Regions from separate parts of the Aerococcus viridans genome, predicted to be linked through region 2. Evidence: riboswitches for the same ligand, from Rfam matches in the RefSeq annotation. Region 2 holds a riboswitch; each other region holds the start of a gene.
The links. Region 2 has a riboswitch for thiamine pyrophosphate ahead of thiT (energy-coupled thiamine transporter ThiT). Riboswitches for the same ligand answer to the same signal wherever they lie in the genome.
Positions count from the first base shown of each region.

Region 1 (3,279 bases), 1.0 Mb from region 2:
ACATGATTTAGTTCAGAACCATCAGGGTTTCGATAGATTTTAAAGTAGACTTCATTCCCTTTAGAAATTAAAAATTGGCCAAACTGGATACCACTTTCTTTCAAGAAATCATGGCTTGAAGTCATGACAAAAGCGGGCGGAAAATTTGAGGTGATATATTGTTCAACGGGTAACTGAGCTTTCAATTGATCAGACATTTTTCTATCAAGGTAATAAGGGAAATCATCAGCTGAACCGATATTATTGCCGATGTAATAGGCACCACAACTTAGACCAACAGCGTTAAAGGGGTGGCCATTTATGGACACCTAGTTATTTCATGGCAACAGTAGGCAGTATGTCTAAAGAAACGGTCAAAAAGTATATAGAAAATCGATTAACGGAATACAATGACGGTCGCCCTAGAACTTGATTCATCCATGTAATGAATTACACGGTTTTCTCAAGGGGCGACTTTAAATAAAAATGTTATAGATCTAACACAACCACCAACGACTTAGTGCATACTAGCTTGTTGGTGGTTTTTATTTTGCCATAACCAATAAAAATAAGCCGTGATTCCCGGGGTAGTGGGTTTCACGGCTTTTAGGGGTAGGTATTTTAATCTAGTTGATCACTTTGTTTGGATCAAAGTCGGTGTGTGTATTGGCTGTTTGCGTAGCCTGTTTTTCGTTGTAGTTATCTAATAAGGACATGGCAATCGTCGTCAAGACACCAATTACAGCTGCATCATCCACAAATCCCAAAGGACCGAAGATATCTGGTAAGACATCAGCTGGGAAGACGGTATAAGCGAGTGCTAATCCAGTAATCGCCTTGATGTAGGTAGGTGTTTCCTTATTAAATAAGGCTTTGGCGAACTTGCTCAAGGTCATTTTTGATGTTTGTTTCATTGCGCACATCATCCTTTCTCCTGTCTATATATTAATGGGAAAAAGGGGTAGATGTATCCGTCCTAAGACCTAATTTAGGCACTTAACTTCGTTAAATCTAGGAACATAATTTGCATGTCTACATAACGACCGTCTTTCACTTGGAAACCGCCTGGAATCGTACCCACAATTTCAAAGCCAAATTTCTCGTAAGTATGGATAGCAGCCTTGTTTTCGGCCACAACCGCATTAAACTGAATTCCTCTAAAACCGCGTGCTTTAGCCGTTTCAATGGATTTTGCTACCAAGTCATTGATTAAACCTTGACCCCGGAAGGCTTTATTCACTGCGTAAGTCCCGTTGGCTACGTGACTTGCCCGACCTTCATTATTTGCTTTAATTAGGTAGTAGCCAGCAATCTGATCATCTACCAACAAGACGTTAACTTGGTCATAAGCAGCCAGTTTCTTCTCAAAGGCGGCGCTTGAATAGAGGTCTAAACCAGGGAAGGCGACACCGTCCACCAAAATATCGTTCCATATTTCTCTAAGAACTTCCGTGTCGACTTGTGTGTAATTTTTAAAAGTTTCCATACTTTTAGGCCTCCTATGAATTTGTATCGCATTCCCTTATTATACCCATACCAATCATATGCTTACAATAGTCCGTAAAAAATAGCATTCTTTAGAAAGACGATATGCCATCTATGGTTATGGTAGGTAAAGCATAAGACCGAAGGCTTAACTTTTTTAACTATTGTTCAAAAGTACCTCAAATTGAAAGGGTTGACATTCCTTTAAAAGATTGTTTGAATAGAGTTAATTCATAGAGACATTTGGGGTGCTGTGACAGCTGAGAATATACCCATGGAACCTGATACAGTTAATACTGGCGAAGGAAAATGTAGTAAATATTGTCAAAAATATGATTCATTTGGCTTTTTGCCTTGCTATCATTCATTTGGACGACTATTTCCCCCTTTTGTCGAATACTGACAGGAAAGGGGGCTTTTTTGTTTTCCAAAAGATAACTAGATAATTGAACACCGATGATATTTCACCATAATGATTTAAAAGATGCGATATTGAAAGGATTTAAAAGATGACAATCGATTTATATACATTAAAAGCTTTACCAACTTACGATAACCCCTTCCCATTAGCTAAAAGTCCGCTAATCCAGTGCTTGACCAATACTGTGACGGTGGAATCAGTGGCCAACGCCTTACTATATGTGGGGGCGGCACCAGTCATGGCAGACCAGGCGGATGAGATGGAAGTTTTCTTCAACCAAAACGACGGGGCCTTGATCAATATTGGGAGTTTATCGCCTGAAAAAATCCGCAACATTTTATTGGCTGCTAGAACAGCTGACGAAACAGACACGCCTTTCGTGCTGGATTTAGTAGGGGTTTCAGCCAGTCCCTTGCGTAACGACTTAGCCCAAGAAATCAGTGCATCCACACCCGATGTCATCAAGGGAAACTTATCTGAAATGCGGACCTTCTGTGGTTTAGGATCAACAGGACGAGGCGTTGATGCAGGGGCCGATGATCAAAGCGAGGCAGCCTTAGTAGAACTAGGCCAAGCCATGCAAGAATGGGTGTCAGACCATGCCGGCACAACGCTACTAGCAACGGGACCAGTAGACGTGGTCGCTGACGCATCAGGCATTTACTACTTGAAAAATGGCGTAGACAATCTTGGTCGCTTTACTGGGACAGGAGACATTGTCGGTGCCTTGACCACAGCCTTATTAGGAGCAGGTCAACCCGTCCTAGACGCGGTGATTTTAGCAGTATCTTACTTCAATTTATGTGGTGAAAAAGCAGACGCAACAACAAGAGGCCTAGCCGATTTTAGACAAGCAACATTGAATAACCTATCCCTATTGTTACAAGACGATGAATGGTTAACAGGTATCAAGGGAGGCCAACTATAATGGATTACAGTTTATACCTAGTCACAGCGGGTTTTGATTACCAAGAAGACGCCTTTTTACAAGTGGTTGAAGACGCGGTCAAGGCGGGGGTTACTTTGGTTCAATTCCGGGACAAAACGGCAACCAGCCGCGATGCTTACGCCTTAGCCCAAAAATTGAAAGCCATCACTGACCGATATGATGTGCCTTTGATCATCAACGACCGAGTGGACTTAGCGCTAGCGGTGGACGCAGCGGGTGTCCATATTGGCGACGACGAATTGCCGGTTGACGTGGTTCGGAAACTCATCGGGCCAGACAAAATTTTAGGGGTCTCAACCAAAACCTTAGCGCGGGCAGAAGAAGCCTACCAACAAGGGGCGGACTATTTGGGTGTCGGGGCCATCTTCCCAACAACCACTAAGGATTCTAGCCTAGTGACAGTAGAAACTTTACAGACGATCACCAGCCAAGTAGCCATCCCTGT
Region 1 is NZ_CP014164.1:482,011-485,289, forward strand. It holds gene AWM76_RS02305 (hypothetical protein) at 1-308, opposite strand, end outside; partial or broken gene AWM76_RS10340 (transposase) at 290-412, shown strand; gene AWM76_RS02310 (YkvA family protein) at 606-893, opposite strand; gene AWM76_RS02315 (GNAT family N-acetyltransferase) at 968-1,465, opposite strand; TPP riboswitch at 1,699-1,789, shown strand; gene thiM (hydroxyethylthiazole kinase) at 1,974-2,813, shown strand; gene thiE (thiamine phosphate synthase) at 2,813-3,279, shown strand, end outside.
Region 1: linked by a shared signal. The riboswitch ahead of thiM (hydroxyethylthiazole kinase) and the one ahead of thiT (energy-coupled thiamine transporter ThiT) in region 2 are both predicted to bind thiamine pyrophosphate.

Region 2 (3,279 bases):
AAATCTGCTTCTGAAAAGTCATCAAAAAAGATAGACATAACAAAATAAGCCAATTCTTGGTAGGTCATCTCTTTTAATTCAGACCAATCAAGGTCAATACTAGGCCATTCTGTTGGGACGTAAAGCCCGCCATCAGTTGCTAGTCCTTGAACAATGGCTTGTGAAGCTGTCACGATATTATCCTGGTTACGTGTACTTTTAAATTGCATCTTAATCCTCCTAAGCGACTCCTATTACCTTGTTGATCATTTTATCTATGTCAGTCACTCTTTATATTTGTTTTATTTTACCATAGAAGGCACATTTATAGCAGTGTAGGCTACTTTTTCTCATAATTCTCTATTAGAAAATCCATATGAATTATTGCATGTTTATAGCTTAAAATAGATTTTATTACTCATATGTGTTAACATTAATTGTGTTCCTAAATTTTTAAATTGTAGGAAACGTAAATACAAACGTATATACTCAGGAGGTATTCGAATGAAATTTACAGCTCAAAAACGTGATGGTGCTGGTACTTCAGCAGCTAAACAATTACGTAAAGAAGACTTAGTTCCGGGCGTTGTGTACGCTAGTGACTTAGATCCAATTAACATCTCATTGTCAGTTTCTGATGTAGAACAAATTCGTCGTGAATTAGGTCTTAACTCAGTATTTGATTTAGAGTTAGACGGTAAAACACATACAGTTTACGTACGTGAAATTTCACAATCAGCGTTGAAACCAACTATCTACAACATTTCTTTACAAGCGATTAAAAAAGGTCAAAAACTTGAAATGCCATTATCTATCGTTATTGTTAACGAAGATGCTTTAGCAGATAAAGAAGGTGTAGCTTCTACTACAACACTTGAAATTAACGTTGTTGCTGACCCAGCAACTGCGCCAGATTCAGTTGAAGTAGACGTTACAGGCTTAGCTATTGGTGACTCAGTAACTGCTGGTGACTTAAAACTTGCTAGCGATATTGAATTAGTAACAGATGCTGAAGAGGTTGTTGTAGCTATTTCTGCGCCAGTTGAAGAGCCAGAAGCAGTTGACCCAGATGCAGAGGTTGCAGAACCAGAATTAATCGATGAAAAAGAAGGCAAAATTGTAGAAGATACTGAAAACTAATATTTTTTCAATTCCTTTCATTACATAAGAACCGGAGTGATTTATTTCACTCTGGTTTTTTGTTTTCTTTAAAAATTAGAAAACCTTTGGCTTTTATTTTAACAAATAACTACATGCATCAAAAAACAGGGCATGATTGCTACGTCACTGCCCTGTTTTGCTCGCGGGTATTTATTTTTCAACTAGGATAATTTTCTTATTAGTTTTGATTAGTAGATAAGAGATGGCATAGCATGCGCCCCATGTCGCAAGTCCCGACATGCCGTTCATGATAGCTGAGTACACCCATGGGCTCATTCCTTCTGGTGCGTATTGCCCCCAAAAGGCTACACCGGCTAGAAAATGAACAAAGTATTCTGCAAATATGGCGATGAAAGTAGCCAATCCAACATATAGGAAAAGATTTTTTTCATGATTGTTCTTTGCTGCTTCTTGGATTTGTAGGGCAAAAATACCCGCTAATCCAGCTAAGGCAAAGGCAAATATATATTCTATAATACCTTGTACTGGTGTTAAAATACTGGCAAATCCAGAAATAAATTTAATCAGTCCTAACAAGAATCCTGACAGTAAACCAGCACGAATCCCTCTTCTAAACGCTACAATATAAATAATGGCTAGTGATATTTGTACTCCAAAACTTGGGCCAATGTCAATCGGTATCATCGATACTATAAAAGCAATTACTGCTGCAATAGCGGCCTCGATATTTTCATTTAACTTAACTGATCTCATTTCTTCTTCTCCATTCTTTTGTAGGCACAATGCAAGCTATTTTGAAATATCAACAAAGTTAATAAAAAAATCGCATCTATCACAATTGTGACAAACACGACCTCTCAATGTATTCAACGATTTAACGCATTAAATCATTCACCAACAAATGGCTATTGAACACTTCCTTACGCCAGTATAAACCGGATCAAGTTATGAGGGTCTGTTTTTAAACATCTCAGCAAAAGCTCCCCTAGTGCATACAAGTATATTATTTCTTTTAGTATATGCTTTTCTTGCACCTTTAGCAAGTGGTAACCCAAACATTTTATTTAAAGTCGCCCCTTGAGAAATCCGTGTAATTCATTACATGGATGAATCAAGTTCTAGGGCGACCGTCATTGTATTCCGTTAATTGATTTTCTATATATTCTTTAACAGTTTCTTTAGACATACTACCTACGGTTGCCATGAAATAACTAGGTGTCCATAAATGGCCACCCCATAACATTGCTTTTGTTTCTGGATAAGCTTTAAACCATAGACGTGCAGATTTCCCTTTAAGTGTTTTGACGATACTACTTGCGGCATGTTTAGGGTTGAACGAAATCAACATATGGATATGGTCAGGCATAACTTGGAGAGATTGGATGACAATATCGTGTTCATCACAAATATGCGTCAACATATCTTGCATGGCGTTTTGTTTTTCAATGGTTGTAAATATTTCCTTACGATACTTTGTTACCCAAACCAAATGGAAATTAAAATCATAGAAATTTGTCCTTGTTTTCACAATCATATGTAAACACCTATTCAACTAAATTATAGTAATTTTTATCGCTATAAACAAGTGTCATACGTATGGTATAATATATCTATAAACGCAAGGGGGTGAAAACATGTATCAAGGAATTGAGTGTAAAATCTATCCTAACGAAAAACAGCGTCAGTTAATTCATATGACCTTTGGTCATACCCGATTCATCTGGAACGAAATGTTGGCCATGTTGAATGCGCGGTACGAAAACAATCCTGACCTTCAAATGCTATCTTATAATGCGTTATCCTCTCTTATTCCACAAATGAAGAAGGAATATCCCTGGTTGCGTGAAGTTGATAGCGTAGCTGTTCAATGTAGTGTTAAACGCTTATCCGAAACTTTTGTTCGTTTTTTAAAGATTATTCAAAATACCCAAAATTCAAATCAAAGAAGAACACCAGACAGTCGTATTTAAGTACCATACGTGGCAACAACATTCGTTTTAATGATAATCAGCGGTATATCAAATTACCCAAATTAGGTTGGATAAAATGTAAGTCAAGTGTGCTTCATATTGAGAATGAACGCATAAAATCTGTCACCGTTAAATATACACCTAGTGGCGACTACTATATCTCCATTTTGGTCACAAGCGATAATCAAGCAATGCCCAAAACAGGAAA
Region 2 is NZ_CP014164.1:1,648,846-1,652,124, forward strand. It holds gene thrC (threonine synthase) at 1-209, opposite strand, end outside; gene AWM76_RS07800 (50S ribosomal protein L25) at 484-1,119, shown strand; gene thiT (energy-coupled thiamine transporter ThiT) at 1,291-1,854, opposite strand; TPP riboswitch at 2,002-2,098, opposite strand; gene tnpA (IS200/IS605 family transposase) at 2,213-2,635, opposite strand; gene AWM76_RS11010 (helix-turn-helix domain-containing protein) at 2,736-3,071, shown strand; gene AWM76_RS07815 (transposase) at 2,987-3,279, shown strand, end outside.

Region 3 (3,279 bases), 620 kb from region 2:
AATGATTTCATTTCTTGGTTTTCCTGCTTTGTGTAGGTCTACGATTTGATGTTTAAATTCATCTGAGTAACTGCGTCTCTTTCTGCGCGTTGACATGATAGATTCCTCCAGTGTGTTTCTTTTAGTATACACACCTTATCTTTTCTGTCCAACTCAGTGTAACCTATCCAAATTAAAGGAGAGATTTGAAAAGGGCGGCAAGATGTTTGAGCAGAAAAAGGAAGGTTAGGTAGTCAGCCCTTGCGTCTTTGAATGGGTTAGATTTTAAAAATGGGTGGTAGGGTGCTGGATAATTTTTGAATAGGTTGGTCTTGAGTAAGGGGAGATAGAAAGTAAAACAAGGGGAAGGGTTAGGGGGTAGCGAGTGAATGTTTTTTTGCTGACATTGCATGGAACAGACGAGGCCTATAGTCAGATCTTCCAGCCGCTCTTGAAGTGGCAGCTTCCACTCAAGTGGTATGTTGCCAGCCTCTTTCTTGTGCTTTTGCTGGCATTTCCCTCTATCCGTCAAGACGGGGGCCTAGCCCAAGCATTGAGCTCTCGACCAATAGGAGGAGCTGGCTGCTTTCCTTTGCCACCTACGTCGTTGCGGCTATCCCGGTGGAGGAAGTAGCCAGGCGGGGGTTCGCGCTCCTGCACCTGCAGAAGCGCTATAGCGCCTTTGTCGCGAGCATGATCATCGGTGTCCTCTGGGCAGTCTGGCATGCTCCGCTCCTGTTTAATTTGGACAATGTCATGTCCACGTATCCGCTGCTGCCTTGGTTTGTCGACGCGATGATGGACTCAGTTATTTATGTTTGGCTCTACAATTCCATAAAGGGGAGCGTCTTTCTCTTGGTTCTTTACCATGCCTTGTCTAATACTTTGGGAGGTTTCGCGGGCTGGTCCACTGCTACTGCGAGCATCGTAATCGCCGCCCTCCTGCTCCTTATCTACAAACCGGCCACCATCTCGGCGAATAGCCGAAAGTATAGCCTTTCGGATTAGAAAAACTACTATAAAAGCAATAACTTGATATTCTTCAATTTTTTTCCTCCTTCTTTTCTTATGATAGAACCATCAATTGATGATTAAAAAAAGAAAGAGGAATTGAATATGAGAAAGAACATAATGATGACAACAGGAGCCGTCTTGGCAGCCACAGGGGCACTGTTCCTAAATCCCCTGACGGCCAGCGCCCACTGCGAAACGATGGACGGACCAGTGATTGGCGATGCGCAAAAGCGCTCGCGGAGGAAAACTCTAGCTACATCGCGAAATGGGTATTGCCTGAACGGGAAGAAGACATTGAGGGTATCTTTGCTCAGGTGATGGAAGTGAGAGATGATAGCCCTGAGGCTCAGAAATTAGCCGATCAGTATCTCTTCGAGAATCTGGTCCGTATCCATTCAGAAATTTTTATCTAGCAGCCACCGAGGGTTCCAACTGGCCGAAGGCAAGCTGGAAGAAATGTTGCATGCCATGGCTATTGGCTAAAGAATGTTCTGCAGTCAGGAAGTCCATTTACACAGAATTATTGACACTCCCCTCGTTTTTCAATTCTAAAATAATAAAAAATGTTTAGTTTGCTATCGATTTTCTTTTCTAGTATACTGAATTAACAAAATTAAATAGTTATTTAATCCGGAGAGCCTTTTAAAGGAGGCTGAGAGTGCTAGAAGCAGATTCGTGAACCTGATCAACTTTATTGTTGCGTAGGAAGATTGTAATTTTTACTATACTCTTTTTCTGGATTATTAACTGGAAAAGGAGTTTTTATTTTGTCAAAAAAAGAATATGTCTCGTATGGTAGTTGTGCAGTAGGCGTTCCTGGTTCAAAAGAAGGAATTGCCGGAATTAGATTCAACTTAGCACCAATGTCTGATGACTTTGTGGATATTATCCTATCTTCACTTGAAAATGTAGATACTTCAATGGTGTGGAGTGAAACTGATCCCACTTCAACGGTTTATCGTGGTAGAGAATCGGCTGTATTTGACAGCGTTCGAGCAGTATTTTCTCAAGCATATCATGATGATGTACATATGAGTATTCATATGACTATCTCGAAAGGTTGCCCAGGAGATCACGATGCAGACTACACGCTTGATTATGATGATAAGCGTATAAATAACCGCAACAGCCGCGAAATATCATTCCCCGTTGTTGGTAAGTTTTCGCTGTATCCAATGGGCTCTGATAACTATATGTCACTTATTGAAGAGGTTGTTAACAATGGGATTGACCGAGGTGTTTTTGCTGGAAGTGGACATTACACGACTTACTTACAAGGTGATGTACATGATGTCTTTGATTATTTAGAATATGTTGCAGAAAGGGCTGGCAAAGATGTTAGTCATTATATCATAGAAGCTTCTTTACTCTGTAACTTACCGGAAGGTGAATCATTATGAATAAAGAACCACTGAAATTAAGAGACTTTATTTTTATCGGATTAATCTCTGTCGCATTTGGAATTGTTTATTTAATTGCATTATATTTAGGAGCTGCTTTAACAACTGCCCTTACTCCAGTAGGTATTGGTATTTTAGGATATGAACCTTTTTATGGTATTTGGTTTATGGCACCTGTTGTTGCTCTTTATGTTCTTAGACGGCCAAGCGTTGGTATTATTACTGAAATATTTGCCGCTGTCATAGAAGTTGTTTTAGGAAATGTTTTTGGTCCAATTGTTATAGTAAGTGCCTTTATCCAAGGTTTAGGTGTTGAATTGCCTTATATGTTTACGAAGTATCGTCGCTATAACATGAGAAATTCAATGGTAGGTGCCGTTTTGGCTACAATTTTCAGTTTTATCTGGACTGCATTCAGAAACGATTATGCTTCACTTGAAATTTCTATTGTTATAGCTATCTTTGTTATTCGTTTAATAAGTTCACTTATTTTTACTGGATTTATTGCACATAAACTTTGTATTGCTTTAGACAACACTGGACTATTGAAATCTTATGGTGTCAGTCATGAAAAAGATAAATAATCACGGACTTGTTGTTGAACAATTAGAATTCTATCTAGAAAATAGCGTACAATTTTCAAATATGAGTTTTTCAATCAATCCTGGAGAAATTGTGCTCCTAGCGGGTGCAAGTGGATCAGGAAAAAGCACACTAGCAGGTGTTCTAACAGGATACTATCCTGAAAATGGCGGGACATTAAATTCCGGCACAATTTCTGTTTCGGGACAAGACATCTTATCTATGGACAATCAGGAATCTATGGAGTATATATCTGCATCATTTCAGAATGCCCGACTAGCATTTGCTATGGAAAATCTCTATC
Region 3 is NZ_CP014164.1:1,023,966-1,027,244, forward strand. It holds one part of gene AWM76_RS10380 (IS3 family transposase) at 1-96, opposite strand, end outside; gene AWM76_RS11215 (CPBP family intramembrane glutamic endopeptidase) at 454-987, shown strand; gene AWM76_RS11220 (DUF6448 family protein) at 1,182-1,406, shown strand; TPP riboswitch at 1,615-1,718, shown strand; gene AWM76_RS04935 (YkoF family thiamine/hydroxymethylpyrimidine-binding protein) at 1,761-2,393, shown strand; gene AWM76_RS04940 (ECF transporter S component) at 2,390-2,977, shown strand; gene AWM76_RS04945 (ABC transporter ATP-binding protein) at 2,961-3,279, shown strand, end outside.
Region 3: linked by a shared signal. The riboswitch ahead of AWM76_RS04935 (YkoF family thiamine/hydroxymethylpyrimidine-binding protein) and the one ahead of thiT (energy-coupled thiamine transporter ThiT) in region 2 are both predicted to bind thiamine pyrophosphate.